DNA from 2 places in the Mumia sp. zg.B53 genome. Region 1 is predicted to be linked to the other one. Evidence: predicted binding sites of a transcription regulator. Region 1 holds the regulator's gene; the other holds the start of a gene.
What was found. The regulator HrcA, encoded in region 1, represses chaperone genes, less so after heat shock. The targets are predictions, from matches to a motif close to TTGGCACTCGNNNNNNNCGAGTGCCAA.
Positions count from the first base shown of each region.

Region 2: groL (chaperonin GroEL) is a predicted target of HrcA. The motif match lies at 4,114-4,140, and genes of this name have one in related genera.

Region 1 covers NZ_JAHWCK010000002.1:479,113-490,351, forward strand. The annotation lists gene KV102_RS13425 (TetR/AcrR family transcriptional regulator) at 1-459, shown strand, start outside; gene KV102_RS13430 (TIGR01777 family oxidoreductase) at 456-1,385, shown strand; gene KV102_RS13435 (long-chain fatty acid--CoA ligase) at 1,537-3,372, shown strand; gene hemW (radical SAM family heme chaperone HemW) at 3,442-4,668, opposite strand; gene KV102_RS13445 (GntR family transcriptional regulator) at 4,761-5,153, shown strand; gene KV102_RS13450 (ABC transporter ATP-binding protein) at 5,150-6,049, shown strand; gene KV102_RS13455 (ABC transporter permease) at 6,046-7,098, shown strand; gene KV102_RS13460 (DUF3097 domain-containing protein) at 7,111-7,965, opposite strand; gene hrcA (heat-inducible transcriptional repressor HrcA) at 8,088-9,107, shown strand; gene dnaJ (molecular chaperone DnaJ) at 9,125-10,270, shown strand; gene KV102_RS13475 (PhoH family protein) at 10,389-11,239, shown strand, end outside.
Region 2 covers NZ_JAHWCK010000001.1:2,096,226-2,107,464, forward strand. The annotation lists gene KV102_RS10245 (thiazole synthase) at 1-683, opposite strand, end outside; gene thiS (sulfur carrier protein ThiS) at 689-889, opposite strand; gene thiO (glycine oxidase ThiO) at 886-2,043, opposite strand; TPP riboswitch at 2,052-2,136, opposite strand; gene KV102_RS10260 (EamA family transporter) at 2,159-3,049, opposite strand; gene KV102_RS10265 (LysR family transcriptional regulator) at 3,124-4,041, shown strand; gene groL (chaperonin GroEL) at 4,267-5,898, shown strand; gene KV102_RS10275 (FMN-binding negative transcriptional regulator) at 5,982-6,641, shown strand; gene KV102_RS10280 (metallophosphoesterase) at 6,596-7,468, opposite strand; gene KV102_RS10285 (N-acetylmuramoyl-L-alanine amidase) at 7,471-8,283, opposite strand; gene KV102_RS10290 (hypothetical protein) at 8,321-8,458, shown strand; gene KV102_RS10295 (ArgE/DapE family deacylase) at 8,504-9,766, opposite strand; gene KV102_RS10300 (NTP transferase domain-containing protein) at 9,824-10,474, shown strand; gene KV102_RS10305 (MoxR family ATPase) at 10,484-11,239, shown strand, end outside.

The sequences.
Region 1 (11,239 bases):
GCGCTCCCGCGCCTCGTCGAAAGGGCTCCACTCGCGGACAACCTGCGCGCGGCCCTGCACGCCGGCCTCGACGTGATGACGCCCTACCACGGCTTCGGCACCACGTTCGTGCAGCAGGCGCTCCCCGCCTCGTCGTCGGCGAGCCCGTTCTCCGCGGAGTCGGGGAATGCGAGGGCAATGGCGGTCGACCTCATGGAGCACGTGGTCGCCACCTCCAAGGTGCGAGTGCCGAGCGGACTACGCGACCGGCTCCCGGACCTGCTCTGGTTGCTCTACCTCGGTGTGACGCTCCATTGGGTCGTCGATCCGTCGCCGGAGCAGCAGCGCACACGGTTGCTCGTGGATCGGCTCGCACCGGTGGTCTCGAAGGCGGTCGCCCTGTCCCGACTCCCGGTGGCGCGGGGCCTGGTCGACGACGTCGTGGCGCTCACCCAGCCGTCCTCCGGTTCGCTGCGATGAGGCGCGGTGCGGTCGCCGTCGTCGCCGGAGCCTCCGGATACATCGGTCAGCACCTGGTTCGCGCCTGGTCGCGCCACGGGGCGGTGGTGCGGACGATCGGGCGCGGTCCGGACGCGGACGCGAGCTGGGACGACGCGGCGGGGCTCGCCGACGTGCTCGGCGGTGCCGACATCCTCGTGAATCTCGCCGGGCGCTCGGTGAGCTGCCGCTACTCCAAGCCCAACGCTGACGCGATCTTCGCCTCACGTACGGAGACCACCGCACTACTCGGCCGGGTCCTCGCCGCGTCGGCGTCCCCGCCGTCGCTGTGGGTCAACGCGAGCACGGCGACGATCTACCGCGATGCGCGAGACCGTCCCATGGACGAGGTGACAGGAGAGCGTGGCGCCGGGTTCTCCGTGGCCGTCGCGCGGGCGTGGGAGCACGAGCTCTTCGACGCGCCCACGGCCGTACGGAAGGTGGCGCTGAGGATGGCGATCGTCCTCGGTGCCGGCGGTGGTGCCGTGAACCCGTTCATCAACCTGGCCCGCCTCGGCTTCGGTGGACCGATGGGGGACGGCGGTCAGATGTTCAGCTGGGTGCACGTGGACGACGTCGTGCGCGTGGTGGACCATCTCGCCGAGCACCCCGAGATCGCCGGACCGGTCAACGTGGCCGCCCCTGACGCGGTGACGAACGCGGAGATGATGCGATCGGTGCGCCGGGCGTTCGGCCGCTCGCACGGTGTCCCGCTGCCGACCTGGGCGCTCGAAGCTGGAGCGCGGCTCATCAGGACCGAGGCCGAGCTCGTGCTCAAGAGCCGCTGGGTCGACCCGGCGACCCTGAGAGGGTCCGGGTTCGCGTTCGCCCATCCCGACCTCGACGGGGCGCTCGACGAGATCGCGTCGCGCACGCGGCGAGGGCTCCTTCCGGTCGCGCTCGGCTGACCTGGTCCGCGGCCGACGGGCACCCTGCGTCACCAGGGGTGCTGATCGATAACGATTATCTGGTGGATGTGCCTCGGATCACGTCGATCACGTACGATTCGAGCCATCCTGTGATCGCCATCACCACCCCTAACGATGAGGTGCACCCTTCATGGCCAACGCCCCGACACCCGAGCATCTGGAGATTGTCGAGTCCCGTGCCAAGAACGTCGGCGAGATGTTCTTCGCCCGAGTACGCGAGACCCCCACTCGTGAGGCCTACCGCTACCCGGTCGGCGAGAACTGGCGCTCCCTGACCTGGGGCGAGACCGGAGACGTCGTCTCCCGGATCGCGGCAGGTCTCGTCTCGCTCGGCATCAAGCCGGAGGAGCGCGTCGCGATCGCGTCCGGGACCCGCTACGAGTGGATCCTCGCCGACCTCGCCATCATGGCGGCGGGCGCTGCGACGACCACCGTCTACCCGACGACCGTGACCGACGACGTCGCCTACATCCTCGCGGACTCCGGGAGCCGGATCGTCTTCGCCGAGGACGCCGTCCAGCTGGCGAAGCTCCAGGACAAGCGCAGCGAGCTCCCCGACGTGATCAAGGTCGTGCTGTTCGACGGTGACCACGACAGCGACTGGGTGATCACCCTCTCCGACCTCGAGCAGCTCGGAGACAAGCTGCTCGCCGAGCAGCCGTCGGTCGTCGAGGAGCGCGTCGCCGCGATCTCGCCGGACCAGCTCGCGACCCTGATCTACACCTCCGGCACGACCGGCCGTCCCAAGGGAGTCCGGCTCACGCACGACTCGTGGACGTACGAGGGAGCAGCGGTCGCCGCGGGCGGCTACATCACCATCGACGACCTCCAGTACCTCTGGCTCCCGATGGCACACTCTTTCGGCAAGGTGCTCCTGTCGACGCAGCTGCAGATCGGCTTCCCGACCGCCGTCGACGGCGCCATCCCCAAGATCGTCGACAACCTCGCCGTCGTGAAGCCGACGTTCATGGGCGCGGCACCGCGCATCTTCGAGAAGGCCTACGGCCGCATCGTCGGGATGATGGAGGAGGAGGGCGGCGCCAAGCTCAAGCTCTTCCGTTGGGCGACCAAGGTGGCGGCCCAGGTCAAGGCTCTCGAGCGAGAGGGCAAGAAGGTCCCCGCCGGGCTGGCCTTCCAGCACCGGCTCGCCGACAAGATCGTCCTCTCGAAGGTGCGGGACCGATTCGGTGGACGCGTCCGCTTCTTCATCTCCGGAGCCTCCGCGCTGTCGCAGGAGGTCGCCGAGTGGTTCGAGGCTGCCGGCATCCTCATCCTCGAGGGCTACGGCCTCACCGAGAGTGCGGCCGGTTCCTTCGTGAACCACCCCGACCAGTACAAGCTCGGCACCGTGGGCCTGCCGATGCCTGGCACCGAGGTCAAGATCGCGGAGGACGGCGAGATCCTCATCAAGGGTCCCGGTGTCATGCAGGGCTACCACAACCTCGAGACCGAGTCCGCGTCCACGGTGACCGACGACGGCTGGCTCGCGACGGGCGACATCGGCCAGATCGACGAGGACGGGTTCCTCCGGATCACCGACCGCAAGAAGGACCTCTTCAAGACCTCGGGCGGCAAGTACGTCGCGCCGTCGCACGTCGAGGGCGTCTTCAAGGGTGTGTGCCCGCTCGCCAGCCAGATGGTGGTGCACGGCAACAACCGCAACTTCGTGAGCGCCCTCATCACGATCGATCCCGACGCCGCGACGCTCTTCGCCGAGAACCACGGCCTGGCGGGCAAGTCGTACGCCGAGATCGTGACGTCGCCGCAGATGCACAAGGCGATCGAGGGCTACGTCGAGGAGCTCAACTCCAAGCTCAACCGCTGGGAGACGATCAAGAAGTGGCAGATCCTCGACCGCGACCTGTCGGTCGAGGAGGGCGAGATGACGCCGAGCCTCAAGCTCAAGCGCAAGTTCGTCGAGGACAAGTACCGCCCGATCCTGGACGAGTTCTACGCCGGCACCTGACCGGCAGCTGTCTCAGGAGGGCCGCACCCCGTCGGGGTGCGGCCCTCCTCTGCGTGAGAGCGGGGTCGCCTACGGCAGGAGGCGGCGCACGACCGCGTCCGCGAGGAGGCGGCCGCGGACGGTGAGAACGAGACGGTGGCTGTCGTCGGAGAGCTCGACGAGCCCGTCGGAGACGAGCCCCGGCACGGCGGCACGTCCCGCGGCATCCAGCCGGACGAGCGGCATGCCGTCGTGCAGGCGCGACTCGAGCAGCACCTGCTCCACACGACGGGTCTCGAGGTCGAGGATCTCGCGCCCGTGCCCGGGGGATCGGCCCTCGGCCAGCCGCTGGGCGTAGGCGGCGGGGTGCTTGACGTTCCACCAGCGGGTGCCGGCGACGTGGCTGTGCGCCCCCGGCCCGAAGCCCCACCAGTCGGCACCGGTCCAGTAGAGCTCGTTGTGGCGGCACCGCGCGGCGTCGTCGCGGGCCCAGTTCGACAGCTCGTACCACCCGAGGCCGGCGGCGCTGAGCCGCGCGTCCGCGGCGAGATACATGTCGGCCATCAGGTCGTCGTCGGGAGCTGCGACCTCGCCGCGGGAGACGCGGCGTGCGAGCGCGGTCCCCTCCTCGACGATGAGGGCATAGGCACTGACATGGTCGGGACCGAGTGCGAGTGCCGTGTCGAGCGACCGCTCCCAGTCCGCCAGCGACTCTCCGGGCGTGCCGTAGATGAGGTCGACGCTCACCTGCGAGAAGCCGGCGTCGCGGGCCCACCGCACGACGTCAGGCAGTCTGGCCGGGTCGTGCGTGCGGTCCAGCGTTGCGAGAACGTGAGGGACCGCGGACTGCATGCCGTACGAGATGCGGGTGAAACCGCGTGAGCGGAGCGTGGCGAGAGACGCGGGGGTCACGCTGTCGGGGTTCGCCTCCGTGGTGGCCTCGTAGCCGGCCGCCAGCCCGAAGGTCTTGTCGATCCCCTCGAGGATGCGTCCGAGGTCGTCGGAGGCGAGGAGTGTGGGCGTGCCGCCGCCGATGAACACCGTCTCGACCTCCGGCAACGGGCGGTCGGCACGCTGGAGCACCTGAGCCGCCAGCGCGATCTCGGCGAGCACGGTGTCGGCGTAGGAGTCGTGCGAGGCGCCCGGTCCGAGCTCGGACGACGTGTAGGTGTTGAAGTCGCAGTAGCCGCACCGCGTCACGCAGAACGGGACGTGGACGTACACGCCGAAGGGCGCGCCCCCGAGGGCGTCGAGCGAGGCTGCAGGGAGGGCGCCGTCAGCGGGGACGGCTTGTCCCTCGGGAAGCGTGGACGGCATGCCTCCAGTGTCGCAGGGCGGCTGCAAGGACTCTTGCGGTCGGATCCGCTGCTACCTATAGTGCTATTCAGATAGCACATTAGGAGTATCGAATGATCGAGTTCCACCTGGACTCCCGGTCGGGCGTCTCCGCGTACCTGCAGCTCGTTCAGCAGGTACGCCGCGCCCTCCGCCTCGGGCTCCTCGACGAGGGCGACCAGCTCCCGACCGTCAAGGACGTCGCGCGTGCGCTGGCGATCAACCCCAACACCGTCCTGAAGGCCTACCGCGACCTCGAGCGCGACGGCCTCGTTGCTCCGCGTCCGGGTGTCGGCACGTTCGTCACGCGGACCCTCACCGACAACACGCTGGCGGCGCACGGCCCGCTGCGTACCGACCTCCAGCGGTGGCTGTCCAAGGCCCGCCGCGCCGGCCTCGACGACGAGAGCATCGAGGCGTTGTTCATGACCACCTTTCGGGCCGCCTCCGAGGAGGACATCGCATGACCACAGCACTGAGAACGCATGAGCTCGGCAAGAGATACGGCCGAAGTCGCCACTGGGCCCTGAAGGACTGCACGCTGGAGCTCCCGGCCGGCCGCGTGGTGGGTCTCGTCGGGCCGAACGGCGCCGGCAAGAGCACGCTGCTCGGCCTCGCGGCCGGGATGCTCGTGCCCACCGTCGGTCGCATCGAGGTGCTGGGCGAGGGGCCGTCGTCCGGCGCTGAGCACCAGGCGCGCGTCGGCTACGTGAGTCAGGATGCGCCGACCTATCGTGGGATGAGTGTCGCCGACCACCTCCGGATTGGCTCGCACCTCAACCCGCGATGGGACGACGTGCTCGTCCGGGACCGGATCGACCGGCTCGGCATCGACCTGCGGCGCCGCACCGGCAGCCTCTCGGGAGGCCAGCGCGCCCAGATCGCGCTCACGGTGGCGATCGGCAAGCGGCCGGAGCTGCTGATCCTCGACGAGCCCGTCGCGGCCCTCGACCCGCTCGCCCGACGCGAGTTCATGCAGGACCTGATGGAGGCGGTCGCCGAGCAGGACCTCACGGTCGTCCTGTCCTCGCACCTCGTCTCGGACCTCGAGCGCGCCTGTGACTACCTCGTCGTGCTGGTGGACTCCGAGGTCCGGGTCGCGGGCGACCTCGACGATCTGCTGGCCTCGCACCGCCGCATGACCGGCGCGCGGCGTCCCTCCGACGCAGGCCCAGCCGGCCACCACGTCGTGACGGCGAGCCATACCGACCGCCAGAGCACGTTCGTCGTCCGCACCGGCGGACCCGCGGTCGATCCCTCCTGGGACGTGACCCCTCTCGGGCTCGAGGATCTGGTGCTCGCCTACCTGCGCGGCGACGCCTCGTACGAGCGCCCGCGCCCGACCGTCGAGGTGATCCGATGATCTGGCTGACATGGCGCCAGCTGCGTGTCCAGGCGATTCCGGTCGCGGGTGCCGTCGCTCTGCTGCTCGTGGCACTGGCCATCACCGGGCCTGGGATCGTCGACGCGGCAGAGGACGGCGCACGCTCGTTCCTGACAGGACTGAGCGCCGACGCGTTCAAGGTCACGCTCTACTACGTCGGCATCGCGGCGGCGTACGTCTTCCCGCTCGTCGTCGGGGCGTTCTGGGGGGCGCCGATGGTCGCGCGCGAGCTGGAGGCGCGGACGCACCGCCTCGCGTGGAGCCAGTCGGTCACGCGCACACGGTGGCTCGCCGTCAAACTCCTCGGCGCCGCCCTGGTCACGGTGTCGGTCGCTGGGCTGCTGTCGTGGGGTGTGACCTGGTGGGCCGGACCGATCGAGCGCGCGATCGCGACCGGCGAGGGGACGGGGCCGTTCATGGTCTCGCGCATCGAGCCCGCAGTCTTCGGAGCCCGGGGCCTCGTCCCGATCGGGTACGCCGTGCTGGCGCTCGCGATCGGCGTGCTGGCTGGGCTCGTGGTGCGACGGACAGTCGCGGCGATGGCAGTGACGCTCGTCCTCGTCCTTGGCGTCCAGCTGTTCGTCGGGGTCGTCGTGCGGGCCCAGCTCGTCGAACCCGAGAAGGCCACGAGCTCGATCACGCAGGAGAACCTCGTCGGTCTGATGGTCGAAGGAGCCTCAGGTCCAGGAGACCCGATCGAGAACGTCTCCGAGATCCGTGTCGAGACGGGTCGCACCGGCACGTGGGAGCTGTCGAACGTCACGCTCGATGCCGACGGCGAGCGCATGCGGTCGTTGCCGGCGTGGGTGGCCGACTGCGGCGGGCCGCCACCGGGGGAGAGCGCGCAGGCGGGTGCGCGGGCGGCGTGCTTCGACCGGTTGGCGGACGAGGGCTATCGGCAGCAGGTCACGTGGCACCCGTCCAGCGCCTTCTGGACTCTGCAGTGGCGCGAGACGGCGCTGCTCCTCGTACTCGCGCTCGGCCTCGGCGGGCTGTGTTTCTGGCGGATCCGCGGCGACGCACCGTAAGGGCGGGCGCGGTCAGGTCGTGACGAAGTCGATGAGCTCCTCGACCCGCCCGAGCAGCGCCGGCTCGAGGTCGGCGTAGGAGCGGACGGACCCGAGGATGCGCTTCCAGGCGTGCGCGATGTCGGCCTGGTTCCGGTGGGGCCACCCGAGCGACTGGCAGATGCCGTGCTTCCACGACATCGAGCGTGGGATCACCGGCCACTTCTCCAGCCCGAGGCGCTCGGGCTTCACGCCCTGCCAGACGTCGACGTACGGGTGCCCGACGACGAGCACGTGCTCCTTGTGCGGTCCGCGCAGCACCGAGGCGGCGATGCGCGACTCCTTCGACCCCGGGACGAGATGGTCCACGAGCACGCCCAGGCGGCGTCCCGGACCGGGCTTGAAGCGGTCGACGACCGACGGGAGGTCGTCGACCCCCTCGAGGTACTCGACCGCCACCCCCTCGATCCGCAGGTCGTCACCCCACACCTTCTCGACCAGCTCCGCGTCATGACGTCCCTCGACGTAGATGCGGCTCGCGCGTGCGACCCGTGCCTTCGCGTCGTGGACGGCGACCGAGCCGGACGCGGTGTGCGTCGCGCGTGCGGGCGCGGCGTGTCGTACCGGCGCCTTGAGCACGACCGGCTTGCCCTCGAGGAGGAAGCCCGGCCCGAGGGGGAAGGTACGCCGCCTCCCGCGACGGTCCTCCAGCTCGACGGTGTCGAGATCTCGGTCGGTGCGCGTCACGGCGCCGCAGAAGTCGGTCTGGACCTCCTCGAGCACCATCCCCACCTCCGCCTCCACCTCGGTGGACCGCCCTCGCTTGGGGACGCGCCAGTCGCCGGCCAGGACATCGGATCCGTATCGGTCGTGAGCCACGAGGAGCAAACTAGCCGAAAGAACGTGCGGCACCTCGCAGCCACACGCGACTGGTGAGGCTGGCTAGACTGGCACTCAGGGCACCGGAGTGCCAAAGATCATCGACACGAGGAGGGACCGTGGCTGACGTCGTGCTCGATGAACGCAAGCTCGCGGTCCTGCGCGCCATCGTGGAGGACTACGTGGCGACCCAGGAGCCGGTGGGCTCGCGGGCGCTCGTCGACCGCCATCAGCTGGGTGTGTCGCCGGCGACGGTCCGCAACGACATGGCGATCCTCGAGGAGCACGGGTTCATCGCCCAGCCGCACACCAGCGCGGGCCGGATCCCGACCGACAAGGGCTACCGCCTCTTCGTCGACCGGCTTGCCTCCGTCCGGCGGCTGAGTCCTCCCGAACGCCGTGCGATCGAGTCGTTCCTCGACGGCGCGGTCGACGTCGACGACGTCGTCCAGCGAAGTGTCCGGCTGCTCTCTCAGCTGACCCACCAGGTCGCGCTCGTGCAGTACCCCTCCCTGACCCGCTCGACCGTCCGTCACGTCGAGCTGGTCCCGATGGAGCGCGGCCGCATCCTGCTGGTGCTGATCACCAGCTCCGGACGTGTCGACCAGCGCATCGTGGAGCTCCCCGAAGAGCCGTCCGAGATGCTCCTCGCGGACTTGCGAGCGCGGATGATCGGCGCCGCGGTCGGGCAGCGGCTGCCGGACGCCTCGGCATCGGTGGCCGACCTCATCACGACCTTCCGTCCCGAGGAGCAGCCCATCGCCACCGCTGTCGTCGCGACGCTCACCCGGGCGTTCTCCGACGAGCGGGCCGACGAACGCGTTGCCGTGGGCGGGGCCGCCAACCTCGCCCGGTTCGGCACCGACTTCGACACCTCGATCAAGCCGGTCCTCGAGGCGCTCGAGGAGCACGTGGTGCTGCTCAAGCTCCTCGGCGAGGCCACCTCTCCGACCACGCTCACCGTCCGCATCGGCACGGAGGTTCCGTACGAGGAGCTCTCGGCGACCTCCCTCGTGGCCACCGCGTACGGCACCGACGACGAGCCGCTCGCCACCCTCGGCGTCGTCGGGCCCACCAGGATGGACTACCCCGGCACCATGGCGGCGGTACGCGCCGTCGCACGCTATGTCGGCCAGACCCTCAGCGACTGAGAGACAGACAACGACGCATGAGCCAGAACTACTACGAGACCCTCGGTGTGAGTCGCGACGCGACTCCGGAGGAGATCAAGAAGGCGTACCGGAGGCTGGCGCGCAGCCTGCACCCGGACGTGAATCCAGACCCTGAGGCGCAGGAGCGGTTCAAGACCGTCACCGTCGCCTACGAGGTGCTCTCCGACGTGGACAAGCGGTCGTTCTACGACCGCGGAGGCGATCCCCTCGCCGGTGCGGGTGCCAGCGGCGGCTTCGGCGCCGGCTTCTCGTTCAACGACATCATGGACGCGTTCTTCGGGCAGCAGACCCAGCGCGGCCCACGTGGTCGTGCCCGGCGCGGCAACGACGCCTTGATCCGCATCGGCGTCCAGCTGGCCGAGGCGGCCTTCGGGACCACGCGCGAGCTCAAGGTCGACACCGCCGTGGTCTGCTCGACCTGTCACGGCAACGGCTCGGCCGACGGCGCGGAGCCGATCACCTGCCAGACGTGCCGCGGGCACGGCGAGGTGCAGCACGTGCAGCGGTCGTTCCTCGGAGACATCCGTACGGCCCGCCCCTGCCCGACCTGCCAGGGTTACGGCACCGTGATCGCGAACCCGTGCGAGGAGTGCTCCGGTGACGGCCGGGTCCGCGCCCGTCGCACGCTGACCATCAAGGTGCCCGCCGGCGTGGACAGCGGCACTCGGATCCAGCTGACCGGCGAGGGTGAGGTCGGGCCCGGCGGCGGTCCCGCCGCCGACCTGTACGTCGAGGTCGAGGTGGAGCCGCACGACGTCTTCACCCGCTCCGACGACGACCTCTACTGCGACGTCCGGGTCCCCATGACCGCTGCGGCGCTCGGCACTCAGATCGACCTGCCGACGCTCGAGGCCGACACCGGTGTCCCGGCCGAGGAGGCCACGATCGGCTTCGACATCGTCCCCGGCACCCAGTCCGGCGAGACGGTCACGATCCGCGGTCGCGGCGTCCCGCACCTGCGCGGGGTCGGACGCGGTGACCTCAAGGTCCGCGTGGTCGTCGAGACACCCACCAAGCTCGACGACCGGCAGCGCGAGCTGCTCGGCCTCCTCGCCACCGAGCGGGGCGAGGAGCTGGTCGAGGGCGAGTTCGCCGCACCGCACCGGCGGGTGTTCGACCGCATCCGGGACGCCTTCCGCTGATCGGAGCCACCGAGGCGGCACCCGGCGGTCGAGATCGTGCTTTCGTGCGACCGCCGATGCCGCCTACGATGGACGAGTCCGAACTCACAGAAGGAGAACTGCTCCCGCGGGAGCGCCGATGACTACGCCTGAACCCTTGCAGCACATGGTCACGATCCCGGCGAGCATCCCCATGGTGTCGCTGCTGGGCCCCACCGACGAGTTCCTGCGCCTGATCGAGGCCAGCTTCGACGCTGACATCCACGTCCGCGGCAACCAGGTCTCCATCCGCGCGACGGCCGCGGAGTCGGCGATGGTCGAGCGTCTCCTCGAGGAGCTCGTGACCATGATCCGAACCGGTCAGGGCCTGACGCCCGAGACGATCGAGCGGAGCATCGCGATCCTCCGGGCTGAGACCGAGGAGCGCCCCGCCGACGTGCTGAGCCTCAATATCCTCTCCAACCGCGGCCGTACGATCCGCCCCAAGACGCTCAACCAGAAGCGCTACGTGGACGCGATCGACCGACAGACGATCGTCTTCGGGATCGGTCCGGCGGGTACGGGCAAGACCTATCTCGCCATGGCCAAGGCCGTCCAGGCCCTGCAGGCGAAGGAGGTCAACCGGATCATCCTCACGCGTCCTGCCGTCGAGGCCGGCGAGAACCTCGGCTTCCTGCCGGGCACGCTGAGCGAGAAGATCGATCCCTACCTCCGGCCGCTGTACGACGCCCTCCACGACATGCTGGATCCCGAGACGATCCCCAAGCTGCTCGCGGCCGGGACGATCGAGGTCGCACCGCTGGCGTACATGCGCGGGCGGACCCTCAACGACGCCTTCATCATCCTCGACGAGGCACAGAACACCTCGCCGGAGCAGATGAAGATGTTCCTCACGCGCCTGGGATTCGGTTCCAAGATGGTCGTGACCGGCGACGTGACCCAGATCGATCTCCCCAACGGCCAGCGCAGCGGGCTGAGGATCGTCCGCGA
Region 2 (11,239 bases), on a different contig from region 1:
GCCATGGCCGACGCCATCGCGGGCGGGTCGCCCGCACGGGTGATCGCGGTCGCGCAGAGCACGGCGTCGCATCCGAGCTCCATCGCGAGTGCGGCGTCGGAGGCGGTGCCGATGCCGGCGTCGAGCACCACCGGGACCGCGACCGCCTCCGCGATCGCGGCGATCGCGCGAGGGTCGGTGACACCGAGGCCGGAGCCGATCGGCGAGCCGAGCGGCATCACGGCCGCGCAGCCGACGTCGGCGAGGCGGCGGGCGGTGACGAGGTCGGTGTTCGTGTAGGCGAGCACCGTGAAGCCCTCGCGCACCAGGGTCTCGGCGGCGTCGAGGAGCTCGACCACGTCGGGCAGCAGCGTCACGTCGTCGGCGACGACCTCCAGCTTCACCCAGGCGGTGCCGAGGGCCTCGCGCGCGAGGTTCGCGGTGAGGACCGCCTCACGCGCGGTGCGACAGCCCGCGGTGTTGGGGAGCAGCCGTGCGCCGTGCTCGCGGACGACGTCGAGGATCGAGCTCGGCGCTCCCGGGTCGACCCGGCGCATCGAGACGGTGACGAGCTCCGTGCCGCTCATCTCCAGGCACCGACGGAGGACAGCGGGGCTCGGAACCCCTCCGGTACCGAGGAACAGCCGGCTCGTGAACGGCACTCCGGCCACGGTGAGCGGGGACGGGTCGGTGGTCGTCAGCACGACTCTCACCCTCCTTGGACGGCGGTGACGACGTCGACCTCGGCGCCGTCGCGGACGAGGTGGTCCTCCCATCGGGAGCGCGGCACGACGATGCCGTCGACGGCGACTGCCACGTCGGTACGTGGCAGCGCGAGCGTGCGGAGCAGCGCGAGCACCGTGAGAGGCTCGGCGAGCGCGTGGGCCTGGCCGTTGAGACGGATGGTCATCGGGCCTCCTGGAGTGTCGGCGACAGGCGAAGCGGGTCGGTGTGACCCGACCCCTCAGGTGGCGAGGACTCCTCGACGAGCGCGGTGATCACGTCGGCGGTCCAGGGCGCGAGGAGCACGCCGCCACGATGGTGCCCGGCGGCGACGAGGAGACCGGGGATGCCGGTGGCCCCGACCAGCGGCAGGTGGTCCGAGCTCGAGGGACGCAAGCCGGCTGCCGCCTCCACGAAGGCGCAGTCACGCAGCTCCGGCACGACCTCGACCGCGTCGTGAAGGAGGTCGTGCACCCCCTCCACGGTGACGGTCGTGTCGTACCCCCGCTCGAGCATGGTCGCGCCGACCACGATCTCGCCGTCGTTGCGCGGGACCAGGTAGACGGGTCGGCCGCGCACCGCGGCGCGCACCGTCCGGGCCAGCATGGGCCGGGGGGCATGCAGCCGCAGGATCTCGCCCTTGACCGGGCGCACGGCGTCGCGCAGCCACTCGGGTGCGCCCTCGGTGGTGCGTAGCCCGACACCGTTGGCGAGGACCACCACGTCGTGGCCGCGCGCGCGCCCGTCCTGCCTGGTGCGGACACGCAGCGTGTCGCCGTCTCGCACCAGGTCGACCGTGTCGTCGACGGCGGTCACGTGCCGACGCGCGCATGCCGCCAGCAGAGCAGCGAGCAGAGTGCGGTTGTGGACGCTGCGGTCACCGGGGATCTCGACGACGGCGCGCAGCGCTGGGTGCAGCGCCGGCTCCCGGGCGCGCACCTCCCGCCGGGTGAGCGGGTGGTACGGGATCGTGTGGGTGTCGAGCAGCGCGGTGACCCGCTCCTGCTCGCGGGCATCGTCCTCGGTGGCGGCGGCGAGCAGCGTGCCCTCCCCACGGACCTCCAACGCTCGCCCGGCATCGCGTTCGAGGGCGGCCGCCATGTCCGGCCACCGTGCGAGCGACGCGACGCCGACCCGCAGCAGCGCCTCCTCGCCGTACCACGCCTCACCTGCGGGGGAGAGCATCCCCGCGGCCGCCCACGAGGCCCCACGGGCGGGCGTGGGGTCGTACGTCGTGACACGGTGACCACGACGTGCGAGCGACCACGCGACGGTGAGCCCGACGACTCCACCACCGACGACGGCGACGTCGCGGCCGGCTGGCCGGTGAGAGCGCGACACTGCTCCTGCCTCCCTTCGCCGGCATGACCCGGATCAGGTTCGACGGTCGGAGCGGCATCGGCTCCCTCTCAGCCCGTGCCCGGGCTCCCGTGGGGACCTCCGCACCGTAGGCGGGCTACGACGGCGTCGTCAAGCGGGCCCGGCGCCCGCGGGTCGAGCCGAGAAGGACGCCGGCGATGACCACCGCGCCGGATGCGAGCTCGAACGGGTCGAGGCGTTCGCTCAGGAGAAGAGCGCTCGCGCTCATCCCCACCACCGGGACGAGCAGTGAGAACGGCGCGACGGTGCTCGACGGATAGCGCGTCATCAGCAGCGTCCACAGTCCCGAGCCCACGACGGTCCCGATGACGACCGTGTAGAGGAGACCCAGCACGGCGGGCACCGCCTCGGGGGTGAAGGCGGTCACGAGCGACTCTCCGACGGCTCCCGGCCCCTCGAAGAGCAGCGAGACCACCAGCATCGGGATCGGGGGGACCACCGACATCCACAGCGTGAGGTGGAGCGGGTTGGAGGGGTGCGCCTGGCGGTTCGCGAGGTTGCCGAACGCCCAGCCGAGCGCGGCCAGCAGCGTGAGCACCACGGGGAGCAGGGCTGCCGTCTGCGACCGGTGCCACGCCACGCCGGCGAGCCCGGCGATCGCGATCACGATGCCGAGAATCTGCCGGCCGCTGAGCCGTTCGCGCAGCAGGACGCCGGCGAGCACCACCGTGAAGGGCGCGGAGGCCTGGAGCACCAACGAGGCGAGTCCTGCGGGCATGCCCGCACGCATGCCTACGTACAGGAAGAAGAACTGTGCGATCCCGAAGCCTGCGCCGTACCCGATCAACCAGCGCAGCCTGACGTCCGGGCGCGGGACGAGAAGCACGGTCGGGACGGCGAGCAGCCCGAAGCGCAGCGCGACGCAGAACATCGGCGGGAAGTGCTCGAGCGAGGCGTGGATGGCGATGAAGTTCAGTCCCCAGGTGATCGCCACCAGTACGGCGAGGAGACGGTCGCGGGTGGTCACGAGAGCCAGCGTGCGCTTGCGCCTGGGTGAAGCACAATCGAATACTCCTACGACTACGATGTAGCGTTGCTTCAATGAAGGATGCTGGCATCGACGTCGACAAGCTCGCGATCGTGCGGGAGCTCGCCGAGCGGGGGAGCATCACGGCGGTCGCTGCGGCGACGTACCGGACGCCGTCGGCGGTCTCGCAGACGATCAAGGCCCTCGAGCGTGACCTCGGGACCGTCCTCGTCGAGCGTGAGGGCCGTGGGGTCAGGCTCACCGAGGCCGGCCGGCTGCTCGCCGAGGGCGCCGTCGAGATCGCCCAGGTCGTCGCGCGCACCCGGGCCCGCCTCGAGGAGTTCCGCGGCGAGGTGGCGGGCGAGGTCGCCGTGACAGCCTTCCCGAGCGGCGCCGAGATGCTGCTGGCTCCGCTCGCGCCGCGGCTCGCGACGCGTGCGCCCGGCGTGACCGTGCGGCTGAGCGACCTCGACCTCGCGGAGTACGAGGTCCGAGCGGCCACCGCCGACCACGACGTGGTCGTCGGGCACTCGGTCGTGGCGGTGCCGGACCCTGCGGCGACGGGGCTGCACGTCACGCCGCTCCTCCGTGAGCCGCTGGACGTGGCCGTGCCCCAGGATCACCGCCTCGCCGGCCGCGACCGGGTGCGACCCGAGGACCTCGTCGGAGAGCGCTGGATCGGCGTCCCTGTCGGCCATCCCTTCGACCTGCTGCTCCCCATGCTCGCCGTCGACGGACAGTCCCCTCGTGTCGAGCAACGGTTCCTCGACAACCACGTCACGGCCGCGTTCGTCGCGGCCGGGCAGGGTGTGGCGCTGCTGCCGCGGCTGTGGCGAAGAGCAGCGGAGGCACGCGGCGTCACGCTGCTCCCGCTCGACGGCGTGCGGGCGGGGCGCCACGTGTTCGCGCTCGCAAGGCCCGACCGTGCCGAACGCGCGGCTGTCCGATGCGTCCTCGACGCCCTCCTGGAGATCGCCGACGAGGCGAGATGAGGGTGTCGCCCTCGCTCGCTGCACTGGCCCACTCTTTGCACTCTCCAGGCCCGAGTGCTAGAAAGGAGAGCGTTAGCACTCGGATCATCTGAGTGCCAACGTGCCAAACGGGCCAGGACGATGAGGTCCGAAGGTCGCGGCGAGAAGGGTTCGCCGTGGACGCGGGTCGTCCGTCGCGGGCATCCCCTGGGCCATCCACCTCTACGCGGAGGAATCGCGGGAGATATGCCGAAGACCATTGCATTCAACGAGGAAGCCCGTCGCGGCCTCGAGCGCGGGATGAACATCCTCGCCGACGCCGTGAAGGTGACCCTCGGTCCCAAGGGCCGCAACGTCGTCCTCGAAAAGAAGTGGGGCGCTCCCACCATCACCAACGATGGTGTCAGCATCGCCAAGGAGATCGAGCTCGAGGATCCCTACGAGAAGATCGGCGCCGAGCTCGTCAAGGAGGTCGCCAAGAAGACCGACGACGTCGCCGGCGACGGCACCACCACCGCCACCGTGCTCGCCCAGGCGCTCGTGCGCGAGGGCCTGCGCAACGTCGCGGCCGGCGCCAACCCGATCGCGCTCAAGCGTGGCATCGAGAAGGCCGTCGAGGCCGTCAGCGCCCAGCTGCTCGGGATGGCCAAGGACGTCGAGACCAAGGAGCAGATCGCGTCCACGGCCGCGATCTCCGCTGCTGATCCGTCGGTCGGCGAGATCATCGCCGAGGCGATGGACAAGGTCGGCAAGGAAGGCGTCATCACCGTCGAGGAGAGCAACACCTTCGGGCTCGAGCTCGAGCTCACCGAGGGCATGCGCTTCGACAAGGGCTACATCTCGCAGTACTTCTACACCGATCCCGAGCGCATGGAGGCGGTGCTCGAGGATCCCTACATCCTGATCGCCAACTCCAAGATCAGCGCCGTCAAGGACCTCGTGCCGGTCCTCGAGAAGGTCATCCAGTCGGGCAAGCCGCTGCTGATCATCGCCGAGGACATCGAGGGCGAGGCGCTGGCCACCCTGATCGTCAACAAGGTCAAGGGCACGTTCAAGTCCGTCGCCGTCAAGGCTCCGGGCTTCGGCGACCGCCGCAAGGCCATGCTGACCGACATCGCCATCCTCACCGGTGGCGAGGTCATCAGCGAGGAGCTCGGTCTCAAGCTCGAGAACGCCGACATCTCGCTGCTCGGTACGGCCCGCAAGGTCGTCGTGACCAAGGACGAGACGACCATCGTCGACGGCGGTGGCTCGGAGGACCAGATCACCGGCCGGGTCAACCAGATCCGCGCCGAGATCGAGAACTCCGACTCCGACTACGACCGCGAGAAGCTGCAGGAGCGGCTGGCGAAGCTCGCCGGCGGCGTTGCGGTCATCAAGGTCGGCGCGGCCACGGAGGTCGAGCTCAAGGAGCGCAAGCACCGCATCGAGGACGCCGTTCGCAACGCGAAGGCTGCCGTCGAGGAGGGCATCGTCGCCGGTGGCGGCGTCGCGCTCGTCCAGGCGACCGCCGCGGCGTTCGAGAAGCTCGATCTCGTCGGTGACGAGGCGACCGGTGCGCAGATCGTGCGCTCCGCCTCGACCGCCCCGCTGAAGCAGATCGCGATCAACGCCGGCCTCGAGGGCGGCGTCGTGGCGGAGAAGGTCCAGGGCCTTCCCGCGGGTCACGGCCTCAACGCGGCGACCGGCGAGTACGTCGACCTCATCGCCGAGGGCATCCTCGACCCGGCCAAGGTGACCCGCTCGGCGCTGCAGAACGCAGCCTCGATCGCGGCGCTCTTCCTCACCACCGAGGCCGTCGTCGCGGACAAGCCCGAGAAGAACCCCCCGGCCATGCCGGGTGGCGACATGGGCGACATGGGCGGCATGGGCTTCTGAGCCACCCCGCCTGAGCTCACGCTCGACGCACGCGGCGCCCCGTCGGTCTCCGGACCGGCGGGGCGTCGTCGTACGGTGGGCCGGTGTACGTGCCGCGCTTCAACGCCCTCGACGACGCAGCGGCGATCGACGGCCTCATCGCCGCCGTCGGTGCCGGCGACCTCGTCACGGTGGGCGCGGACGGCATGCCGTACGCGACACGGCTGCCGCTGGTGTGGCTGCGGGAGGAGGGTCGCGTGATCGCGCACGTGGCGCTCGCCAACCCGCACTGGCGCACGATCGGCGACGGATCGCCGGCCCTGGTCGTGGTGAGCGGACCGCAGGCGTACGTCTCGCCGTCGTGGTACGCGACCAAGGCCCAGCACGGCAGGGTCGTCCCGACGTGGAACTACAGCCGCGTCGAGCTGCGCGGCACGGTGCGCGTCCGTCGTGAGACCGAGTGGATCCGCGACGCCGTCACCCGTCTCACCGACCTCCACGAGCGGTCGCGGCCCGACCCCTGGGCGGTGACCGATGCGCCCGCGCCGTTCGTGGACGGCCAGCTGCGCGGCATCGTCGGCGTCGAGGTGGCCGTGACCTCGGTCGAGGGCAAGGCCAAGCTCAGCCAGAACCGCTCGGCAGAGGATCGCGACGGTGTGGTGCACGGCCTGCGCCGCGAAGGCGACGCCGAGGCGCACGCTGTCGCGGACACGATGGATCAGTCCTCGTCGACGTCGTCCCACGAGACCGCGTCGACCAGGTAGACCTGCTCACCCGCGCGCGGGTCGCGAGCGTGCAGCGTGAGGAACACCGGGGAGAACGGCCCTCCGAGGTCGACAACCGTCGCTCCGGCGCCCAGAACCCCGCGGATCCGGTCTGGTGGGCACGTGCGGTCGTTCCTGGTGACGACACCCGGGGTCGTCCACACCGGCACGCCGTTCATGGTGCCGGAGAGCTGGAGGTGGAAGTGGCCGCACAGGACCGCTCGGACGTCCGTCCCGGCCACAGCGTCGGCGAGCAGGTCCCGGTCGCGGAGACCGTCGTTGCGCATGAAAGGCGCCCAGTCGACGTGCAGAGGCGGATGGTGGAGCGCGACGACAGACCCGTACGGCGCGGGGGTCGCGAGCTGGCCACGGAGCCACGCGACCTGACCGCCGTCCAGCTCACCGTGCACCGATCCCGGCACGAGGCTGTCGAGCGTGATCACCCGCAGGCCCCCGACGTCGCTGACCGCGGCGCGCTTGCCCGCCGACCCACCCGCGAGCCTGCCGACGTCGCGTCCGCCGGCGTCGAGGTGCCCGGACCCGAGCGCCCGCGTGAACGCGGCCCGGTCATCGTGGTTGCCCGTCGTGTAGACGTGCGGTACGCCGCGCTCGGCGGCGTACGCGCCCACCATCTCGCGGACGGCGACACATCCCTCATACGACCCGTCGTCGGCGATGTCGCCGGTGACGAGCACGAGGTCGAGGTCGGGGACGTGACGCGCGTCGTGGAGGATCCGCTCGAGCGCGCTGACGGCGTCGACGCCGTCCTCGTCGGGGCCGGTCCGGCTGACGTGGGTGTCGGAGAGGTGGAGGATCCGGTGCGCCACGGTCACCGCCTGAGATAGCGCGTGGCGGCCGCTGCAAGGGCCGTGGCGTACCGGCGCTGGCCTGCCGCGGAGCGCATCGCCCGGGCGTCGCGAGGGTTGCGCATGTTGCCGAGCTCCACCATCGCGGTCGGGATGCGGCTGAGGTTGAGCGTGCCGAGGTCGGCCCGCTTGACCAGCCCGCGCCCGCCCCCGGTGTAGGTCGAGCGCCGGAACCCCGCCCTCTGCAGCTCTGCGCGGGTGATGCGCCCCAGCCGCAGCGACCGCGCCACCGCGCCCCGCTTCTTGGTGACGATCACGTGGAAGCCGCGTCCCGACCGCGCCGCCCCGTCGCCGTGGATGCTGATCTTGAGGTCGGCCGCGCGTTCGCGGCCGCGAAAGCCCGTGTTGCCGAGCCGTCCCCGGACGTCGACGCAGGGCCCCCAGAGCTTCCGGCTGTTGCGGCTGCGGGTCATCACCACCGTCGCGCCGGCTGCGCGCAGCTCCGCGCGCAGCCGTTTGGCCACCCGCCAGGCGAACGTCGCCTCCGCGAAGCCGCTCGCGGTGGCCGTCCCCGTGGTGTTGCACGCCTTGCGCAGACCGCCGGCGTCGACGGGGCGGTTGATGCGGCGGGGGAAGCGGCTGTTGCCGAGCTGGTGCCCGGGATCGATGACGATCGTGCGACCGGCCAGCGGGCCGGCGTCGTCGGCGCTGGAACGCACTCCGGCCGCGGGACCGTCGTGGGCGGTGGACCTGGCTGGGGCACCCGTGGTCGCGGCGGCGGCGGTGCCGGACGCGGCGAGCGCGACGGCGGCGAGCAGGCAGGTGAGACGACGCATCGCACGAGGCTAACGTGCGGGCGCGTAGGCTGTCCCCATGCTTTGGCTGCTGATCATCGTCGGGGTCGTCGTGCTCGCGTACGTGTACCGGGTCCAGCTCCTGTCCAAGGTGCTCGGACAGGACCAGACGCGTGTCCGTCGGATGCTCGAGCGTCGCAAGGGCGACCGCCGCTAGTCCGCGAGCCTCCGGGCTCGCCGCCCAGCCGCTCCTCGATCCCGGTCAGCGGCACAGCCGCAGCGCCATGAGCACGTACGCGCGGGCGCACCGCATCACCTCGTCCACCGGGAGGCTCTCGTCGACGGAGTGGGCGTGGGCGATGTCCCCGGGGCCGTACTGCACCGTGGGGACCCCCGCCGCGCTGTAGAGGCGCAGGTCGGACCCGTACGGGGCTCCCGCCGCCGCTGGACGGGGCGATCCGGAAGCCTCGGCGGCGTCCTGCACGACCTCCAGGAGCGGGTGGAGATCAGGAAGCCGCCCCGGGGCGAACGTGCCGCCGGGGAACGACACCGTCGCCGGGTTGTCCCGGAGCCAGAGGTCGCCGTTCGACGCTCCCGCGACCGCGGCACGCAGGGCGGACTGGGCGGCGGCGACGGACTCGCCGGGGCGTACGCCGTAGCGGCCCTCGACGATGCACAGATCGGGGACCGTGCTCGCCCAGTCGCCGGCCTGCACCGTCCCGATCGAGATCGGGAACGGGACCGGCAGATGCGCGAAGCGCTCCCCGACGTCAGTGTTGCGCTGATCCTCCAGCGTCCTCAGCACGGCGCGGACGGTGTCGAGCGCATCCAGGGCGCTGATGCCGCTCGTGCGCATCGATCCGTGCGCAGCGCGTCCACGGACCACCATCCGGAACGTCAGGGCCCCGGCGTTGTCGGTGACGACCGTCCCCGCGGTCGGCTCGGCGATCACGCAGGCGTCGGCGGTGTGGCCGCGGCGGAGAGTGGCGTAGGCGCCGAGACCGCCGTCCTCCTCCCCGACGACGGTGTGGATCGCGAGCGGACGGCGGAGGCTCACCCCGCTGGCACGGATCGCGTGCACCGCCCCCAGGATCGCGGCGACACCGCCGAGCATGTCGCACGCGCCCCGTCCGTACCAACGCCCTCCCTGTTCACGCAGGGTGAACGGGTCGTTGTCCGACCAGAGGCCTGAGTCGCCGGGTGGCACGACGTCGATGTGGCCCGACAGCGCCAGCGCAGGCACGCCGGCGTCCTCGCCGGGGACGACCCCGACGGTGCCCCAGGCCTCGGCGCGTTCGACCTCCATGCCGGGGAAGTCCGGCTCCTGGCGCAGAGTCGGCAGGTCGATCTCCCAGTGGTCGACGTCGGCGCCCAGGTCACCGAGCCGGTCGGCGCACCAGTGGCTGGCGGCGACCTCGCCGAGCGATCCGTCGAGCGGTGCGAGTGCGACGAGGGACGTGAGGTCGGCGGCGATCTGCTCTTCGTCGAGGTGGTCGAGGACGTCGCGGGGGTCCAGAGCGGTCACGACCTCAGTGTGCGTCATGACCCACCCCGACCGCGGCGGGATGGCAGGATCGCGGGCATGGTCGGACCGCGCAGGGTGCACGCCCACGTACGGGGCGTGGTCCTCGCCGCCGGCGAGGGGCGTCGGATGGGGATGCCGAAGGCGCTCGTCCGCACGGCGGACGGCCGGACGTGGTTGGGTCGGACGCTCGACGCGCTGGCCGACGGCGGGTGCGACGACCTCGTCGCGGTCGTCGGGGCCCGAGCGGTGCACGTCCAGGCAGAGCTCCGTACGGCCGGCGAGATCTCGCCCGGGCGTCGCCGCGGAGGCGGTCCAGAGGTGCTCGTGGCCACGGACTGGCGTGAGGGGATGGGGGCGTCGCTCCGAGCGGTGCTCGAGCAAGGACCTGGTGACGGGTCCGTCGACGCTGTCCTCGTGATGCTCGTCGACCTTCCCGACGTCGGCCCCGACGTCGTACGCCGCGTCCTCGACCACGTCGACGGGGCGGAGGCCCGGGGTGCCGTCCTCGCCCGCGCGACGTACGACGGGCGACCGGGGCACCCCGTGCTGATCGGGCGCGACCACTGGGGCCCGATGGCGGCGACGCTCTCCGGCGACGACGGCGGCCGCCACTACCTGGCCGAGCACGGCGCGACCCTGATCGAGTGCGGTGATCTCGCGACCGGGCGGGACCAGGACACGCCCACCCGTACGCCCGGACCGGAATAGGGTGATGGCGTGAAGCAGCCTCGAAGCAGCGACGAGCTCGGGCGCGACCTCGGTGAGGTCGGCTACCTCGCCGACGAAGGGCTTGCGACCATCGCATACCTCGCCCTGACCATGCAGCGGCCGCTCCTCCTCGAGGGCGAGCCAGGGACGGGCAAGACCGCGCTCGCCGAGGCGCTCGCCCGCGCGTACGGCCTCCCGCTGATCCGGCTGCAGTGCTACGAGGGGATCGACGCCACCCAGGCGCTCTACGACTGGGACTTCCCTCGGCAGATCCTCCACCTGCGCACGGTGGAGGCCACGGCCGACCGGTCGCAGGTCGATGCGGAGTCCGTCGAGCAGTCACTGTTCGACGAGCGCTTCCTCCTCGCGCGGCCGATCCTCCGGGCGCTGCGGGAGGCGCCCGCCGTCCTGCTGGTCGACGAGATCGACCGTGCCGACGACGAGTTCGAGGCGTTCCTCCTCGAGGTGCTGTCGACGAACCAGGTGACGATCCCCGAGCTCGGGACCGTGCGGGCGACCGTTCCGCCGATCGTCGTGCTGACGTCCAACCGGACCCGCGAGCTCCACGACGCCCTCAAGCGCCGCTGCCTCTACCACTGGATCGAGCACCCGGCCCTGGCCCGCGAGATCGAGATCGTCCGTACCCGGATGCCCGAGGTCTCCCAGCGCCTCGCCGAGCAGGTCGCCGGCGTGGTCTCCGACCTCCGCTCCCGAGGTGACCTGCTCAAGCCGCCGGGCGTGGCCGAGACGCTCGACTGGACGGCA